DNA from 3 places in the Lysinibacillus sp. G1-3 genome. Region 1 is predicted to be linked to each of the others. Evidence: predicted binding sites of a transcription regulator. Region 1 holds the regulator's gene; each other region holds the start of a gene.
What was found. Region 1 encodes LexA, which represses DNA repair genes until DNA is damaged. Its sites were predicted from a motif close to CGAACATATGTTCG; they were not measured.
Positions count from the first base shown of each region.

Region 1 (6,622 bases):
AGGCTCGTTTTTTAATGTAGTTGGTTTACGTGTGCCTTTGAAGGAGTCCATTGTGCGTCCACCTTCGCATTGCACTTCTTGTAAGAGACAGTTGACGGCGCTTGATTTGGTACCTGTTTTGTCCTATGTATATCTTGGGGGGAAATGCCGAAGCTGTGGGCAAAAAATTTCTTGGATTTATCCATTGATGGAACTTATAACAGGCATGTTATTTACATTTGCTTATTGGAAATTAGGCTTTAGTGCAGAATTTTTTGTAGCACTATTATTTATTTCATTATTAGTCATTATTGTCGTGTCGGATTTTGCTTATATGCTTATACCTGATAAAGTGCTATTATTCTTTTTACCATTGCTCGTTTTTGGACGCGTCATATCTCCTTTGTCTCCGTGGTGGGACAGTGTAGTTGGTGCTTTGGTAGGTTTTGGAATATTGTATTGTATAGCTGTCCTATCAAGAGGTGGAATGGGTGGAGGCGATATTAAACTATTCTTTTTACTTGGTCTTGTACTCGGGACAATACATGCAATTCTTACACTATTTATAGCTGCTGTCATTGGCATGATTGTTGGAATAGTAGTGTTAAAAGTACGTGGAAAGGGAAGAAAAACGCCTATACCATTCGGACCTTCTATTGCTTTAGCTGCTATTATTATCTATTTCTATGGGGATGCGTTGATGAATTGGTATCTTGGGTTTTGGTAATTAATCAGTGGGGGAGTCCTTCGATGATTAATAGTCTTCAAGCTTTTATAGGTAGTTAATGCTAGATAAAGATCATGGAGGGGATAAGATGAAACCAATTATCGGAATAACAGCCTTTGCGGAGGATGATTTGTCCTCAAGATTAAATGCTGCTTATAGCAAAAGTATAATTGAAGCTGGGGGTGTACCTCTTATAATTCCGATTGGAGTTGAAGAGGATGTAGCACAAATTTTATCGTTGACGGACGGATTATTACTATCGGGCGGACATGATGTACATCCATTTCTTTTTGGTGCAGAACCTACACCAAAGTTAGGGAAGATTCATCCGGAAAGGGATTCACTAGAACTTTCATTGATTGAAGCGGCCTCTATTCGGAAAATGCCGATTTTCGGGATTTGTCGAGGGATTCAAATGCTGAATGTTGCATTTGGAGGCACACTCTATCAGGACATTGATAGTGAATATCATAGTAAAAAATTAATAAAGCATACGCAACAAGCGGCACGGGGCGTTGCTACACATCATGTTCATCTAACACCGGATACATTATTAACAACAATTATCGAGGAAGAAAAAATAGCGGTAAATTCATTTCATCATCAGGCAATAAACGCAGCAGCAGAAAAATTGAAAGTGGCAGCCAAATCAAGTGATGGTATCGTTGAAGCCGTCGTACACGAAGATTTACCATTTTGTCTAGCAGTACAATGGCATCCTGAAGAGCTAGCCATTGTAGGTGATGAAGCATCAAAAAAATTATTCTATGCATTTGTAAAGGCGAGTTTGAAATTCAAGGTAGAGGCATAAAACTTTATAAGCATTACGGAATAGAATTTTGTATAAATGGCAAGATAAACTTGGTAATAAACATGAAAAAATAGATGTATGCCATAAAAGCGGCTCATCGGACGCCCTTAGGAAGCTCTGCTCTGCGCGAAAGCGAAGCGTCAGCGGCAAATGTTTTCTGTAGCGAAAGCAAAGCGACAGCAACAAATGTTTTAATTGTGCGAAAGCAAAGCGTCAGCAACAAATGTTTTAACTGTGCGAAAGCGAAGCGTCAGTAACAACAAATGTTTTAACTGTGCGAAAGCGAAGCGACAGCAACAAATGTTTTAACTGTGCGAAAGCGAAGCGTCAGCAACAAATGTTTTAACTGTGCGAAAGCGAAGCGACAGCAACAAATGTTTTAACTGTGCGAAAGCGAAGCGGCAGCAACAAATGTTTTAACTGTGCGAAAGCGAAGCGGCAGCAACAAATGTTTTAACTGTGCGAAAGCGAAGCGGCAGCAACAAAGCGCCTGGCCGGAACGAAAATCACCCCCACGTTATGGGGATGAGCTTTTTTAAATTAACTAAATACATTGCTAGAGGGAAGAATCCATTATACAGTGGGTTCTTTTTTAGTGTATAAAAAGGCACTCAAAAATAAGAAAAAGAGGTATATGCCCATTTGTGAACATAGAATCCTCTTTTTGTACGCTGCTATTGAGATACTTTTAATGAACACGACGATAAAGACCTACAACATGGCCCAAAATAGAAACTTGGTCTACGATAATTGGCTCCATTGTTGCGTTTTCAGGCTGTAAACGGAAATGACTTTTTTCCTTAAAGAAACGCTTTACAGTTGCTTCATTCTCTTCGGTCATTGCTACTACAATATCACCATTATCAGCTGTAGATTTTTGTTTAACAATAACTAAATCTCCGTCTAAAATGCCAGCTTCAATCATTGATTCACCCATAATTTCTAGCATAAATAACTGATCTTCACTTGTACCATAAATATCCGGTAGCGGGAAATATTCATCGATATTTTCAACAGCAGTTATCGGAGAACCTGCAGTAACTTTCCCAACAAGTGGGACATGTATAACATGTTGCTTTTGAATAGAATCCTCTGGCTCTAGAATTTCAATGGCACGTGGTTTAGTTGGGTCGCGACGGATTAAGCCTTTTTGCTCCAAACGAGCTAAATGTCCATGAACTGTAGAGCTTGAAGCAAGTCCAACTGCTTCACCAATCTCACGTACAGATGGTGGATACCCCTTTGTGCGTACCTCTTCTTTAATGAAATCTAATATGGCCTCTTGTCTTTTCGAAACTTTTTTCATGATTGCTCACCTCTTTTTTCTAGTCATTCTACTTATTAGTAGTATAGCAGAATGCGAACACTTAAGCAAACATAGGTTCGAAAAGTGTTTGACAAAAACGTTTGTTCGCATTATTATAAGAACATATATTCCGAACAAACATTCTTGAAAAGGGGTTATACACATGAACTGGTTTAAAAAAAATCCACATATTACAACTTTATTAGGAGCTTGTCTACTATTTACGGCATATCTTTTTATAACAGATCCAGGGGATGTCACATACGCAGAAATTGAAGTCGAACATGGTGATAGTTTATGGTCGTTAGCCGAACAATACCGTGGTAAAATGAAATCGGATGAATGGATTAAGCTTGTTAAGGCAGAAAATGAATTATCGAACGTACGAATTATTGCAGGTAATTCTCTAGTGATTCCAGTAGTGGGTGACGACCAACCCAATTCTATAAATTCAATTGAAATTGCGAGAAATGTAAAATGATAACAAAACAACAATCGGCTGTTGTCTATTGCCGTGTGAGTACAGAAAAAGAGACACAAAGCTCCTCATTAGAGCGACAGGAGGAGGAGTTAGTACGCTATGCTAAAGAACTGGGCTACGAAGTGAAGCTTGTTTTTAAGGATAAGCATAGCGGCTATGATGTGGAACGAGAAGGATTACTAGAAATGCTCGATTTCATAAAAGAAAATGACGTAACAGCATTATTTGTGCAGGATGAAACACGTTTAGGACGTGGAAATGCTCGAATGGCCGTTTTGCATTTATTGCAGAAAACTGAAACTAATGTTTTCTCTATGCGAGACGCGGGACCTGTACAATTAAATGAAATGGATACGATGCTCCTAGAAATTTTAGCAATTGTAGAGGAGTACCAGCGTAGAATCCACAATGCTAAAATACGTCGTGGCATGCGTCGGGCAGTTGAAAATGGCTACCGCCCTGAAAATAATTTATCTAACCGAGGAAACCCAAACGGCCAGGAACGTAAAGATGTCCCTATAGAAGAGATCGTTAAACTCCGCAATCGAGGCTTCACATTTGAGGAAATAGCTATGACTCTTAGGGGGCTAGGCTTTGACGTAAGCAAAGCCACTGTCCATAGGAGATATCGGGAACATTTAGAGGGAAACGAAATAAAGTAACGTTTTAATCAGTGGGAGTTTTCCTACTGATTTTTTTCTTTTTAAAGGCTTTATATGAAGGTGAAGGAACGAGTAGTGACGGATAGAACAGCGAAAAACGTGGATAGAAACGCCAAAGTGACGGATAGAACAGCGAAAAACGTGGATAGAAACGTCAAAGTGACGGATAGAACAGCGAAAAACGTGGATAGAAACGTCAAAGTGACGAATAGAACAGCGAAAATGGTGGATAGAAACGTCAAAGTGACGGATAGAACAGCGAAAAACGTGGATAGAAACGTCAAAGTGACGGATAGAACAGCGAAAAACGTGGATAGAAACGTCAAAGTGACGGATAGAACAGCGAAAAACGTGGATAGAAACGCCAAAATGACTGATATAAAAGCGAAAGAATGTCCAACAGATTGGACATTTTGGAAATAAAATAAGAGAAGTAGCCATTTCTACCTCTCTTGCTCAATATTCTCTAGAAACTTGCCATCTTTTATTGTAGTAATTTTTCATATCATTTAGAGCTTTTTTTATTCTTTGTACCAATCTTCATCAAACGAGAGATGTAGGGCTTTCCCCACAGTAATACCAAATTGTATAAAACCTCTACCTCTTGCAGTTATGATGTTTCCATCTTGGACAACTAGGTCTTCAGAGAAATGATTAAGATCGAAGAAGTCTAATTTTCTTATAACTTCTAGCGGCAATCCAACAGTATATTTTCTGTTTTTTAATACTCCGGCTTTCGCTAAAAGAGATGGAGAACTAGAGATACTTGCAATTGTTGCTCCTTTGGCATGCGCATTACCAATAAAATCAATTAATTTTTGCTCATTTATTAGTAAAGCTATATCCATACAGCCTGGTAGCAATAAGCTATCGATTTCGTCAAGATTAACTTCACTTATTTGTGTATCGGCTATACAAGATAACCCAGATTCCCCTTTAATTTTTTCAGTGTTTAATCCAACAGTAACAATGGGTTTATCTCCTTGCATTAATATAGATAATGCTACACTCAATTCATATTCACTAAATTGGGGATACAATAATACAGCTGTCTTTTTCATATAATTCTCCCATCTATTTTAATACGACGATGTAGATCTTGAAATAGCCGAAGTGAAAATATCTTATATCCATTCCTCATCTAAGACAGCATAATAGTATTCATCCCACCACTCATCTCCATGTGGAATACATTTTTTAAAATAACCTTCGCGTCTCATGCCAATTTTCTCCATCACTTTATAGGATGGGATATTTTCCGGCTGGCAAGTTGCAATAATTCTATGCAGTTTCATTTCTTTAAATCCATAGTCCAGTACAGCTTTTGCTGCTTCTGAGGCGTATCCATTGTTGTAATAGCTCGGATTCAATACCCAGCCAATTTCATACGTATGATCGCCAAAGTATTGATGGAAAACAATATGGCCAATAACAAAATTTTCACTTAGTAAAATAATAGGGAAGTGTTTTGCTTTTTCACCGCTATTTTCTGAAACAAACTTTTTTGCTTGCTCCTCATTAAAAACGCCCTCTGGAATATACTTCATCACAGTTGGATTTGAAGTATATTCATAGACAGCTTGCCAATCTTGAACTTCGAACTCTCTTATTAATAGTCTGTTCGTTTTGATAAACATTTCATTTTCCCCCTTGTATTGAAATTTCACATTAGTTTTCTCTTAATAAAAAATTATAGGATATTATTTTTATTTATTAGCTCATCAATCTTTTTATTCATTTTTTTCACTTCAGATTGGTTATATAAATAAAATAACAGCCAAATAAGAGTAAAGAGCAAAACACTAAAAAATAGCATTAACAAAGTTATTGCTAGAGATGATGTTGGAAGCCATTTTAAAGATAGCGCAACAACAATAAAAGTACCTATAGAAATTGCAAAATGGATAGCTGTTTGTAGTAAAAACGTTAAACGTTCTACTTGGTAAATAAGGGATGGTAATACACAAGCTAGTCCCACAATAATTGAACCTAGAGCCTGATGTGTAAAATCAGCCGTAATAGCTTCTAAAAAAATCTCTCCAAAAATCCAAGAACCAAAAAGATTAATCAAAACAAAAACTGTACACCCCATACTTACACCAAATGCTACATTTTTAAAAAAATGCATATAACTTAAACCCCCAAACGCTTTTTAAATTGCTTTCGATAATTACGAGAAATAATTTCTTTGATTCCTAGAACTAGCTCAATCTCCAATGTTCCATTAAATGAAGCTTCGATATTTTTAACTTTTGCTAGATTTATAATTGCAGATTTAGAAATCCGAATGAAATTATTCCCTAATTGTCGCTCTAATTCATATAAAGGTTTATTTAAAATGAGACGATTATCAGCTACATCATATAAAGCTAATTCTCTTCCTTCCGTTCGAATAACAATTATTGAATTTGGATCAATGATATATGTTTTATTATTTGCTATCCCTGTTAAAATTTGTTCTTCTTGCTCTTGTTGCAATAAAGAAATAGCAGCTTGTATCGTAGGCGTAAGTTTTGCTGTACAAATTGTTACATGCGGCTCTTCATACTCGGAATCTATTTTTACCTCTATTTTCAGCTTGATCACCTCTTGAAAAAAATTATAGCATATCCATCATTTAGGGGAATGTAGGTCATGCTTTGAAAAAGGCATCTTA
Region 1 covers NZ_JBWHYQ010000026.1:6,985-13,606, reverse strand. The annotation lists gene ACVYAD_RS22230 (prepilin peptidase) at 1-706, shown strand, start outside; gene ACVYAD_RS22225 (gamma-glutamyl-gamma-aminobutyrate hydrolase family protein) at 795-1,517, shown strand; gene lexA (transcriptional repressor LexA) at 2,206-2,823, opposite strand; gene yneA (cell division suppressor protein YneA) at 2,987-3,304, shown strand; gene ACVYAD_RS22210 (YneB family resolvase-like protein) at 3,301-3,966, shown strand; gene ACVYAD_RS22205 (hypothetical protein) at 4,042-4,389, shown strand; gene ACVYAD_RS22200 (DJ-1/PfpI family protein) at 4,488-5,027, opposite strand; gene ACVYAD_RS22195 (GNAT family N-acetyltransferase) at 5,091-5,603, opposite strand; gene ACVYAD_RS22190 (DUF3021 domain-containing protein) at 5,657-6,094, opposite strand; gene ACVYAD_RS22185 (LytTR family DNA-binding domain-containing protein) at 6,100-6,552, opposite strand.

Region 2 (6,622 bases), on a different contig from region 1:
ACATCTCCTTCAGGTGTGAAGACATAGACCATATCAGAGAATAAATCAAATTTTAAAGATTCCATAAATTCTTCAGCATTCGATGATTCGTTTTGGAATTCTAAAATTTCTCGGAACCATGTTAATTTTTGGTCGACATTTTGTTTTTCATTATCAACTTTTTTACCTTCTTTATATGCCCAATGCGCCGCAATACCGTACTCTGCAATTTTATGCATTTCCTTCGTACGAATTTGTACTTCTAATGGATCACCATAAGGTCCAATTACTGTCGTATGCAGTGATTGGTATAGGTTTTGCTTTGGCATCGCAATATAATCTTTAAAACGGCCAGGCATCGGCTTCCATAATGTATGCACAATCCCAAGTACGGCATAGCAATCTTTAATACTATCGACAAGTACACGAATGGCTAATAAATCATAAATCTCGTTGAATTGTTTCTTTTGTAACACCATTTTACGATAAATACTGTAAATATGTTTTGGGCGACCATAAATATCCGCTTCAATTTCAACCTCTGTAAGTTGTGACTTCATTTCAGTCATGACATTGTCTAAATATGCTTCACGCTCATCACGTTTTTTCTTCATAAGACTGACAATGCGATAATATTGTTGGGGGTTTAAATAACGAAGTGCTGTATCCTCAAGCTCCCATTTAACAGTCGAAATCCCAAGACGATGCGCAAGTGGTGCAAAAATTTCAAGTGTTTCTTTAGAAATACGGCGTTGTTTTTCTGCAGGTAAATGCTTTAATGTGCGCATATTATGTAGACGGTCTGCCAGTTTAATTAAAATGACACGAATATCCTGCGCCATCGCTACAAACATTTTTCGATGATTTTCTGCTTGTTGCGCTTCTTTAGATAAATATTTAATTTTCCCAAGCTTTGTTACACCGTCTACAAGTATTGCAACCTCTTCGCCGAATTCGCGAACTAAGTCGTCGCGCGTAAAATCCGTATCCTCGACAACATCATGTAAAAAACCAGCCGCAACTGTTTCTGGATCCATTTGTAATTCAGCTAAAATACCAGCTACTTGCACTGGGTGAATAATATACGGTTCACCTGAGCTTCGGAATTGCTCAATATGGGCATCCCTTGCTAATTCATATGCTTTTTTCACGAATGCGACATTTTCTACATTCATGTAGGATTTGACTAACTCAAAAACGTCCTCGGGAGTCAAAATTTGCTCTTTCGCCATAACATGTCCACCTTGCTCGTCAAATTTTTCAGATTAGATATAAACTTAATTGTATAAAATTTAATGGGCTATTGTAAAGTAACTGTGTCATTTTGTTTAGTTATTCTCGTGAACAATGTGAAAATTGGAAAAATATACCCTAAAATGAATAAAAAGACCCTTTGCGAATTTTATATTTCGCAAAGAGTCTCTTTTTCTGTACAAAAGTTTATGAGTTTAATTTATTATACGCTACAGCAATTTTCGATCCAACTACTGCATTATTTTTTACTAATGCAATGTTAGCATCAAGGCTTTTACCTTCTGTTAATTCTTTAACTTTTCCAAGTAAGAATGGTGTCACGTTTTTACCTTGAATTCCGTTTTCTTCCGCTTCTACTAGAGCTTTTTCAATGATTTCTGTAATGAATGAGTGCTCAAGCGCTTCAGACTCAGGAATTGGATTAGCAATGACTGCTCCACCTTTTAAGCCTAATTGCCATTTTGCACGTAGCATTTCTGCCACTTCTTCTGGCGTATCAATCTTGAAGTTTACATCAAATCCGCTTTGACGTGTGTAGAATGCTGGCAGTTCATCAGTACCGTATCCAACGACTGGCACACCTTTTGTTTCAAGGTATTCTAAAGTTAAACCAATATCTAAAATGGACTTAGCACCCGCACAAATTACAGCAACATTTGTTTGTGCTAACTCTTCTAAGTCTGCTGAAATATCCATTGTTGTTTCAGCACCACGGTGTACGCCACCGATACCGCCAGTTACAAAAATTTCGATATCAGCTAGCTCCGCACAAATCATTGTTGCAGCTACAGTTGTCGCTCCTAATTTTTTTGTTGCTAAAAGATAGCCTAAGTCACGACGAGATGCTTTTGCTACACCTTGTGAATTACCGAACATTTCAAGTTCTTCATCTGATAAACCGATTTTGATTTTCCCATCAATTAATGCAATAGTTGCAGGTACTGCACCATTATCACGAATTATTTGTTCTACTTCTCGTGCAGTTTTTACATTTTGTGGATATGGCATTCCGTGAGAAATAATTGTTGATTCTAATGCTACGATTGGTAAACCTTTCGCTTGTCCTTCTTTTACTTCTTCTGATAATACGATGAATTCTTTCATGTTGTTATTCCTCCATTTCACTGTTTAACAAATCAACTGATAGCTCAGGTCTTACGGTATATGGCGATGCGAGTGTATTTTTGGCATTTGTTAAGCCTGCATCAATACATGTTGCAAAGGATTTGCCAGTAAGCCAGCTATGGATTACTGCACTGACAAAGGCATCTCCTGCACCTGTCACATCTTCAATTTTTTCTATAGCTTTAGCTGCAAAATGACTTGGCTTCGTTGTAGTGGCAGCTGCATACACACCCTTACTACCAGCTGTAATAATGACATGCTCAGCACCTAATGTAAGAAGTTGCTGTAAAGCCTTTTCGTAGTGTGCAGAGTTTTCGATTTTATGACCTACAATCGTCTCTGCTTCATCTGTGTTGCAAATAAACCATGTTACACCTTGCAACGTATCCGGTAATCGATTCATTTTTGGCGAAGATACCGGTACGATGACAAATGGAATGTCACGAGCAATCGCAACCTGCTGTATGTAAGCCACTGTTTCCTTTGGACAGTTTAAGTCCATAATAAAGCAACCCGCATTCATTAGCATTGCCTCATGTTTTTTTAGCAAACTTGGCAATAAAAGATCATATACTTCCATGTTTGCTACCGCTAATGCTAGCTCGCCCTGCTCATCCATAACAGCAGTATAGGAACCCGTCGAAGCGTCAGGTAACTGCTCTACATAACGTAAATTCATAAATGGCTCTGACGCTTCTTGGATTACTTGCCAATCAGCATCTTTGCCAGCGGTAGTTAGCAATGTTACCTGATGATTTAATCTGCCTAAGTTTTCAGCAATGTTTCGTCCAACACCACCTACACTAAATGAAGAGCTAGCAGGATTGGACGTACCGAATTGGACATTCCCTTTGACATGAAACTTTCGGTCGAGATTGGCTCCACCGATACAAATAACTTCATTTTCCTCAGGCAAAATATATGCACGACCTACAATTTTCCCCTGCTTCGTTAAGCTCGACACTAAATTAGCAAGGACTGGCCGAGATAGTTTCATCTTATCTGCCATCTCTTGCTGAGCCATAAACGGATTCTGGCGAATTAAAGCAAGGACCGCCTGTTCTCTTTCATTCATAGCATCACCTTTTATTATATTTGTTTACATTATAAACTTTTGTTTGAATGTTGTCAAAAAAATTTTTCCATTTTAGATTTATACAAAAAAGTTAAAGCCTATTAAATTTCAACTAATGGTGAAGTTTAGTTGAATATGAGGTTTGTAACATTATTGGATTAGGGTGCAATAGAAAAGTTTGAAAACTTAAATATAAGGAGTGTTAATGATGGGATTTTTCAGAATTCCCATAATGGAGTAACTATGATGAAGAAAAAAATATTGAAGTATATAGATAGCAAATTCCCTAACCTAACTAGTGAATTACGTCTAAGGTTTGAACTAGGTGAGCCATATAAACATGGAACTGAAGATAGATTAAATCAAGTTGTTACAAGAGTTACTACATTATTTGAAGAAGTGTTCAAGCTCGGTGATTCTATTTATATAGATTAGGAAATTACTGATGACTTATGTTTGAAAACACTACTCCTGAATATCTGTATGATCTAATATGTAACCAAAATATAGATGAGGATTATGATGAGGAGGGTACCATTTAATTGTTTTACAACGCTATGCCCATTTTCCTGATGGTACCCCTTTATGCAGTTTTAATTTATTCCCATTCATCAGATTTTTGAAATCTAATTCTATCCTTATTTGTTGGAATCCCATTATTTACTTTTTCCTATATGCCATTTTTAAATATTTCATATTGTTCAAAAGCAAAAGGTAATCCGTTTGCAGTAGCTATATCACTACTATCCATAAGTTGAACATGCAAATGCGGGGCAAAGGAGTTACCTGAATGACCCACTCTACCAATAACTTCACCTTTTTTTATACGCTGACCAACTGAAACTTGAATTGATCCTGTTTGAAGATGAACTAAACCAGCGTATACATTGTTAGTACATTCTATAATGATGTAGTTGTCAGCAACTGATTGAATGTCATCTTTCTTCGGGTCGAAATAATGAGCATTTTTATAAGCTTTTAGACATATCTGAAAGCAATTTCCGTTCTTTATAGCCATCCTCCGCTTGGACAATGACGCCGTCGCAAGGAGCATATACTTCTTGCCCCCAACAATAATAGTCATCTAAGTGAACCCCGAAAAGTAGATATTGCGCCAGACTGACGCGATAGGCGGGCCAGCCCTTTCTTTCCCAATCCACTTGTAAAAAGTCATAAGCATATCTTGATCCTAATTTGTTTGTGCCGTGACTTGGAAAATCTCATATCCCTCCTCTGTCGATTATATTACTGTTTTATAATACATATACTTGTCTACTAAGTAATTGGATTCAACTTTTTAAATTGATTATTGATTTGATTATTAAGTATGTGCTTGATGAGGAGTTTGTTTTTTCACGATGATAACAAATAAACTTGCCAATGCACAGAACATCCCAGCAAGGAAAAAGGCCCAAGTATATGAATTGAAAAACTTATAGATTAGGCCTCCACCAAAAGCGGCAACTGCAGCTCCCGCTTGATGTGAAGCGAAAATCCACCCATAAATAATGCCACTTTTATTTGTACCAAAAATTTGTCTAGAAATACTGATCGTTGGAGGTACTGTGGCAATCCAATCTAATCCATAAAATATTGTAAAGATTGTCAGTAAAGTGAACGACCCTGTCATTAATGCATATGGGAGTAATAGCAGAGACACTCCTCTTAAAAGGTAATACCAAAACAATAACCATCGATTATCAAAACGGTCAGACAACCACCCTGATAAAGTAGTACCTACAAGATTGAACACTCCCATAAAAGAAAGAAAAGTTGCAGCGGTTACTAAAGGAACACCAAAACTTATACAATAAGAAACGAAATGAGTACCAACTAGCCCACTAGTTGAAAGTCCACAAATAAAAAAACTTCCCGCTAATAACCAAAATTCTTTCCTCTTTATAGCCTCAAATAAACCATTAAAAGCAATACTAACCGGATTTTTCTTATGATTCTCTTGTTGGATTTCAAGATTTTCTTCCATTCCATAAGGAAGAATTCCAATATCCTGTGGTGTATTTTTAATAAATATAGAAATAGTGATGAACATAACAAAACTTAGAATGAGAATTAGTCCAATCGCCCATCGCCAAGAATAATGTTCAATAATCATCGCCAATATAGGGAGAAGAATTAACTGCCCTGTTGCAGTACTCGCCGTTAAAATTCCTACTGCCAACCCTCTACTTTTCACAAACCAATTATTAGCTACATAAGGACTTAACACAGTTAAAAAAAGACTTGCTCCTAAGCCAATAATACCGCCCCATATAATGATTAACTGCCATGATTGTGTCATGAAAAGTGTAAGCAACATGCCTATGAATAATGTAGCCATCGCACCTAGCATCATTTTCTTTAAACCGGTTATTTCTAGTAATGCCGCCATAAACGGGCCTGAAAATCCATATAAAAATAGACTCACTGCAAATGCTAAAGCAATTAAAGATCGATCCCAATTAAATTCTTTTTCAAAGGAGTCTATGAACACCCCTGATGATGACATAGTAATTCCTGCAACAATAATCGAGAAAAAGGTTATAATTAAAATAAACCAGCTATAATGAATACGCTTCATCTTAACACCTTCATTTCTTGAAAAATTTTAGATATGCTTTTTAATGAGAAAGATATAATTATATTTACGGCCATTATGTATGTATATGCATATATTTCTTGCGAGAATACCTTTTCAAAATGCATGTATATACATATATTTAATTTTAGGTTCGGCTTTAATTACCGTCAAGAAATATTTTCTAGTTTAACAAAATATATCAATAAGACTACTATAATATTGAACTCACTCAAAAAGGAGTACGGAGCAATGAAGAATATAGATTACACACAAATATGTGTATGTGCAAACCTTCGTAAAAAAACAAGAGTCGTGACACAATTGTATGATAAATTATTACAGCCCACTGGCTTAAAAATTACACAATATTCAATGCTAGCAAATATCGATCATCAACAATCAATCTCCATTAGTCGACTTGGTGAAATTTTGCTGCTCGATCAAACAACTATTACACGTAATATTAACTTGTTAAAGCAAAATGGCTATGTAGATATAACGAAAGATCCGCAAGATGCTCGAACGAAGGTCATTACACTAACTGAAAAAGGGGGTGAAAAATTAAACGAGGCAGCTCCCATCTGGGAAGAAATTCAAGAAAAAATTATTAA
Region 2 covers NZ_JBWHYQ010000005.1:199,865-206,486, reverse strand. The annotation lists gene ACVYAD_RS06995 (RelA/SpoT family protein) at 1-1,211, opposite strand, end outside; gene ACVYAD_RS06990 (pseudouridine-5'-phosphate glycosidase) at 1,420-2,337, opposite strand; gene ACVYAD_RS06985 (carbohydrate kinase) at 2,342-3,433, opposite strand; gene ACVYAD_RS06980 (DUF3885 domain-containing protein) at 3,677-3,868, shown strand; gene ACVYAD_RS06975 (M23 family metallopeptidase) at 4,104-4,517, opposite strand; gene ACVYAD_RS06970 (MFS transporter) at 4,755-6,011, opposite strand; gene ACVYAD_RS06965 (MarR family winged helix-turn-helix transcriptional regulator) at 6,261-6,622, shown strand, end outside.
Region 2: the regulator LexA is predicted to act here: its motif matches at 3,466-3,479, upstream of ACVYAD_RS06985 (carbohydrate kinase).

Region 3 (6,622 bases), on a different contig from region 1:
TCTGTAACTGTCGCTTCACTTACGTTACAAAAAACATCTGTAACTGTCGCAGCGCTTACGGTACAGAAATTAATTATTGCTGTCGCTACGCTTTCGCATTGAAAATAATTGCTGAAAGAAGTTAAATATGGATAAACAAAATAGTTGCTTGTTCAAAATGTTCACTTCATAATAGTAAGAAGCGAAATTTGGACGTGAAAGGAGCGAGAGTTCAAATTGGATAAAGTGACGGTTATGAAAGATATTGATGAATTACATGATATTTATTGTGCTGATTGCTTAGTGATCAAGCAATTACGAAAAGAGCGTGGTAAATCTGGAGCTCATCGCTTCTGTATTGAAGCCTGCACAATAGGAGAGCGACTACAATTTCTTGGAGAAGAGCTCATGAAGGTATATAGTAAATAATGTTTTCACATATTGCAGAAATGCCTTTGAAGTAATCATAGGACTAAATGGACTATGTTTAAATAAAGTAAAGCTTAATGAAAAAATTTTTTTACTCAATTTGTTCGAAAAAAATGGTGATGGTTGGTTACCGAAAAAAAGCTACTTTGTTATTGGTTCACTACCGATAACAAATGTAGCTTTTTCTATGGTAACAAAAATGCGCCACACACTCTAAAATCTGTTTAGAGCGTGTAGCGCAATATCATTTTAAGTATTATTTAGTTTCAGCATAGGTACTTAAGTCTTGGTAGTATTTTGTGAGAGAGGAAGCTGAAATATCGAACGTCGCTGCAATTTCTTTTACTGTCATTGATAGCGGCTCGAACAGCTCTTTTTCTTGACCATATCGAATCGCGCCAGCAGCGATCGCAGCCTCTTTGCGCGCAGATGGTTGTCCTTCAATTAAGTAGTCTTCTAAAAGCTCTAACATAGGAGCTGTTTCACGATCATTTTGCTCAAGGAAATCTTTCACTTGTGTGATTACATTGCTCTCGAAATTCGTGAATTCTTCGCCTTTATAACCGTTTGACACAAGTAACTCCCAGAAGGATAAATGCTCTTCTTTTAAGAATGCGCCAATCTTCTTCTCAGAAGCCTCGAAATTTTTATTAAATTGCTCAAACACCTTCGCGTGATCTTCCGGGAAGAAGATCAGCGTTGAAACAGCTAAATAATGCTCTGATTTTTTTGTACCATCCGGTAAGATGAATGCAAAGACATGCATACCTTCAGGGATTGGTTTATCATTTTCACGACGAATATAAATTTCTTCATTTGATAACACATGTGTAGCCTTGAAATATTTTTCTTCTACAACAGACACAGAACCAATAAATAGACGAGGTTGTGACCAGCCTTCTAACACTTTTACTGTTGAAGGTCTTACCGCTTTTTTCTTTGTTTTCTTTAAGTAACCTTTCCAAATAGATGGCTCTTGATGGAAGAAGAAGTCGTCTAACGCGATCGCTTCAATTAGCTCTCTTTGTAGTACGCTTTCTAATTTAGGCTGCCATGTACCTACATGCTCGATGTAAGCACGAACATCTTTGCGTTCTGGATATTCTAAGTAAAATGTTTGTAGTACACGTTCTAATTCTTCGATTGCTACAGTTTCTACTGTAACCTGCTGTTTGCCTTCACAACATTTTTTGTATTTTTTGCCGCTACCGCAAGGGCATGGATCATTACGTTTTACCATAATTAGAAACACTTCCTTTGAAAATTGTTAGTCGAATTTTGCTAAATAAATTGCATCTACTTAATAATAACGGTACATTTGTATGAAGAAAAATGATTGTCTATTTAGAAATATCAAAAAATGGACGCCCTGATTCTATTATATGAACATATTTTCCAACTTAGAACTAAAAAAAGAAAACCATCTACGCTTTAGAAATAGCATAGATGGTTCTAAGGTTAGTTTAGCTTTTGATAGCTTCCATTTCTGTCGTTAATCGTTCAAGCTCATCAACGAGGTGACCAATGTAAGCAATCGTATCTTGAAGCGGCTGGTCTGTTGTAACATCGACACCCGCCATTTGAGCTAGCTCTACAGGTGACTTCGTACCGCCAGCTTGAAGGACTGCTAACCACTCATCTACCGCTGGCTTACCTTCTTTTAAGATACGCTTGGATACTTGTGTAGAAATTGTTAAGCCAGCACTGTATGTGTATGGATATAAGCCCATATAATAGTGTGGCTGACGCATCCAAGTAAGTTCTGCACCTTCAGAAATGTCGACAGTATCGCCCCAGAAATCTTCTAGGACAGAACGTTTTAATTGATTTAAAACCGAAGCATTAACAGCTTCACCTGCGTCAATTAATTCATATACTTTTCGTTGATATGCTGCCTCTAGTAAGTGTGTGACGAAATTATGATAGTATGTTTTGGACACAATGTTTGAAATAACCCAACGTTTGAAACGAGGATCTTCGTTATGGGCCAATAAATAATTGGCTAGAAGCATTTCATTCATTGTTGATGGTGCCTCGATAAAGTATAGAGAAGGACGGCTATTAAAATAAGATTGATGGGCATGCGCATTTACAAAGTGACCTGCATGTCCTAGCTCATGAATTAGCGTAAATACTTCATTCATACGTTCATTCCAAGACATTAAAATATAAGGATGATTACCATATGGACTTGAGCAGAATGCTCCAGTAGATTTTCCTTTGTTTGTTGCATAATCAATCCAGCGCTCGTTAAATGCCTTTTCAATCATGTTCTTGTAATCCTCGCCCATAACCGATAATGCTTTTTCAACATATTCTTTTGCTTCTGACATTGTTAATTTTGGATCATACTCTGGATCTAACGCTATTTTTAAGTCTGCGAAAGTCATGTTCTCGATGTCGTTTGCTTGTTGAATAAGTTTTGCGTAACGGCGCATATGAGGCGCAAGCTCTTTTGTAATAAGGTCTATTTGACGATTATAAAGTGATCGATCAACATCCTGATCAAATAATAAATAATCGATGATAGAGTCAAAGCCGCGTAAATCCGCCATTGTTTTTTCTTGTTGAATATGTGTGTTATAAATTTTTGCAGTTGTGTGCTGATAATCTCGTAACTTATTAGAAAATGCTTCAAATGCAGTACGACGTACGTTTGTATCAGCCTCGAACTCCCAGTTGTTTTCGTATAATACAAAACTTAATGGATGCTTTTCACCATTTGCCTCAAACTGTCCAAAATGCATATCAACAAGCTTTGTCGTATTATATGTTTCATAAGGTGCCTTAAAAGTTGAGCTAAATGCAGCTAATGCTTTTTCCACTTCAGGGTGCAGCTGATAAGGCTTTTGCTTTAACAATTCCTCTAAGTAAACTTTGTAAATAGGACTCAACTCAGTGGCCTCTTGTAAAATTGCCTCGTCTAGTGCTAGTAATTCACTGCGTACGAAAGAAAATGCACTACTTATTTTACCCACCGCAGTACTGTATTTGGCAGAACGCATTTGCGCTACATCATCTGTAAGATCTGTTTGAATATTTAAATTTGCATAAGTGCCAATAGGGACAATGCTTTTTTGTAATGCTTCAAAAGCTGTTAAAACTTCAATTACTTTTTGCGCATCCGTAATTGTACCTTGATACTTGCGTTCAAAGCTTAGTGCATCCTCTACAAGCTGAACTAAAACAGGCTCAAAATCCGCATCCTTTTCAAATAAATCTTTTAAATTCCAGGTTTCTTCTACTGGTACATCTTTTCGTAATACTTCCATCTATAAACACCCCTTATGTGTAAGTGTCTCCATTATAACGAAACTATTTCGGAAAGTGAAATAATAATAGAGAATAGTTTTAATATTTTTAAAAATAGAATAATAAAGTGGAAACTTATGTTCGTATTGAGTGTAATGGGTGTAAAGAAGGGGAGGAATGAAGTTATCATGCAGTTAGTATGGGAAAAACCAGACCTATATAAACTTAGCCAAGTGAATCAAGATAATTTATGGAAGAAGTTAATTGCGGATTTGTTTGAAGATTTTTTGTTGTTCTTTTTGCCAGATTTACACTTAGAGGTGGATTTTTCAAAGCAAGTAGAATTTTTGCAACAGGAGCTTTTCAAAGAAATTATTGAGTATCGTCAAGGGCGCAAAATAGCTGACCAAATTGCGAAGGTTCATCTGAAAAGTGGGAAAGAGCAATGGATCCTTGTCCATACGGAAATACAAGCTGGAGATGAAGTGCATTTTGTGAAGCGCATGTTTGAATATTTCTATCGTATTAGGGATCGATATGGTAAGAAGATTGTGGCTATTGCTATTTTTACAGATAAGGGTACAAAAAGTACGAACCGGTATCATGAAAAGTATTATGGTACAGAATTAATGTACACTTTTAATAAATTTGTTGTATCTGATTTCGATGAAGAAGAATTGAAAAAATCAACGAAGTTACTCAGTAAAGCATTACTAGCATCTCTTTATTTGAATCGTACAAAAAATGAAATGAGTCTTCGTAATACGTACAAAAGAACTTTACTAAGAGAAGTGTGGTCATTAGAAAATGTTGAAAAAACAGAAGTAAATGCGTTACTTTACTTTATTGATTATTTGTTGAAACTACCAAGAGCTATGACTGAGCAACTTATAAGAGATGTAAAAGAGGAAATTAGAGGGGAGGAAGAAATGTTGCATCAATATAAAGAAGATTTACCACCAACACTTGCTGGTGTATTGGAATTAGAGAGGCAGGAGGGCATTGAGCTAGGAATTGAACGTGGCATGAAACAAATAATTTTTGGGTTATTTGAAAAGGGTGCTGAAGACGAATGGATTGCAGAGGTTTCGAAGCTTCCAGTGACAAAAATTAAGGAAATTCGAAAGGAACTTAAATAGTCTAATTGTGTAGAGAGACAAATTGCCAATCTCTTTTTAGGTTTGTTGTAAGTTTTCTAACGTTCTAATGATGAAATCTTATTGTGTGAAGTCGTTGTGGAACTGCATTTGCCTCCTGTTGTAAGGCAAATCTTCTCACGGGAAGATGTTTTGGTTTTGTATGATAAATGACTTTAAAAATTGTTTGTATAAATGGTAAAAAATGTGTGTATAGCAAATACACTTTGCTACGCATACTAATGGCTAGAATAACTGGCACATTGGAGGAGAAACAATGACACAAAACTTAAACAAACAATTAAATAAACTTGTCGCTACATGGTCTGTACTTTATACGAAATTGCACAATTATCATTGGTATGTTAAAGGAAATTCCTTCTTTACACTACATGCAAAATTTGAAGAATTATATAATGAAACAACATTAAATCTAGATGAAATTGCAGAGCGTATCCTTTCGAAGGATGGGCAACCAGTTGCTACGTTAAAAGAACATCTTGTGCTGTCCTTTATCGAGGAAGCGACTGGGAATGAGACGACGGAGGAAATGGTGGCTACAACCATTGCAGATTTCCAAAAAATTATGAAAGCTTTACATTCAACAATGGGGCTTGCAGCAGAAGAAGGGGACGATCGAACAGAGGATTTACTGAATGCTATGTACCAGTCCCTTGAAAAGCATACATGGATGTTAAAGGCCTTCCTTGGGCACTAATAACCACAAATAAATGATAGGCAATGGAAACTCGTTCATGCATTTCCATTGTCTGTTTTTTGTTGTTTCATATTTGTTGTTTCATATTTGTTGTTTCAAAAGATGGACATATTTCTCAAAGAAATAACATATATTACAGTTCGGAAAAGAATGGGCAAAATATGTTTTTTTTTGAATAGGAAGGGTAGATACTTAGTAAGCCATAAAAGTTAGGAGGAATTGAACATGATAAATGAACAAAACCCACAAATTGAAGTGGCCCATACAAGGGAAGAAATGCTTCATATTTTAGAAAGTATGCGATTAGAAGCATATCAAATAGAGGACATTCATGTTATTGCAAAGGATCCAAGCCAATTTGAGGATGTAGAATGGGGTATAAATGTTAAAACCCATGAAGTAGGGAATTGGGTGGATCAATTCAAGTCTTGGTTTACTGGTGAATCGGCTGTGACGGAAGGATTAAAGCGTTTTGATCTTACAGAGGGACAAACAGCTTACTATTCTCATCTCGTAGAACAAGGTGTCATCGTAGTATTTGCTGAGCCTACAATTGAACCTATGACGACATAATCTAGTGAAAGGTGATTGAAAGTCATCTTCATTCACATAATAGGGAATATTTCTTTAGTATAATACGATAAACAGAGTGAGTGCACATGCATCACTCTGTTTATTTGTGTAGAAGGTTTCAAAATTGATTTAATGAATCGCTTTTTTGTGGTCATGTTTTTTTATAAAGCGTAATACATGAAGCTGCTCTAATTGAGCAACAAGGTTACCAATTAGAATAAAGCTACCACCTATTAATACTTTTATTGTTAATCCTTCTCCTAAAAACATCACAGCAAACATCGCTGCAAAGATTGGTTCCAAGGAAAATATTAGTCCTGTATGTGTAGCAGAAGTAAACTGTTGTGCAACAGTTTGACCTACGAAACAAAATGCACTACAAATGACACCGAGTCCAATAATAGCAATCCAAGAAGACGTTGTATTTGGAAGTGTAGGTGTTTCAAAAATGAATGTTAATACGAGTGCGTAAAATCCAGCAAAACCGAGCTGGTAAATGCCATATGAAATGGATTCAACGTTACGCGTAAATGAG
Region 3 covers NZ_JBWHYQ010000003.1:163,857-170,478, reverse strand. The annotation lists gene ACVYAD_RS04155 (zinc-finger domain-containing protein) at 217-408, shown strand; gene ACVYAD_RS04150 (SEC-C domain-containing protein) at 665-1,648, opposite strand; gene pepF (oligoendopeptidase F) at 1,872-3,680, opposite strand; gene ACVYAD_RS04140 (RpnC/YadD family protein) at 3,849-4,799, shown strand; gene ACVYAD_RS04135 (Dps family protein) at 5,074-5,514, shown strand; gene ACVYAD_RS04130 (general stress protein) at 5,740-6,087, shown strand; gene ACVYAD_RS04125 (DMT family transporter) at 6,217-6,622, opposite strand, start outside.
Region 3: the regulator LexA is predicted to act here: its motif matches at 3,791-3,804, upstream of ACVYAD_RS04140 (RpnC/YadD family protein).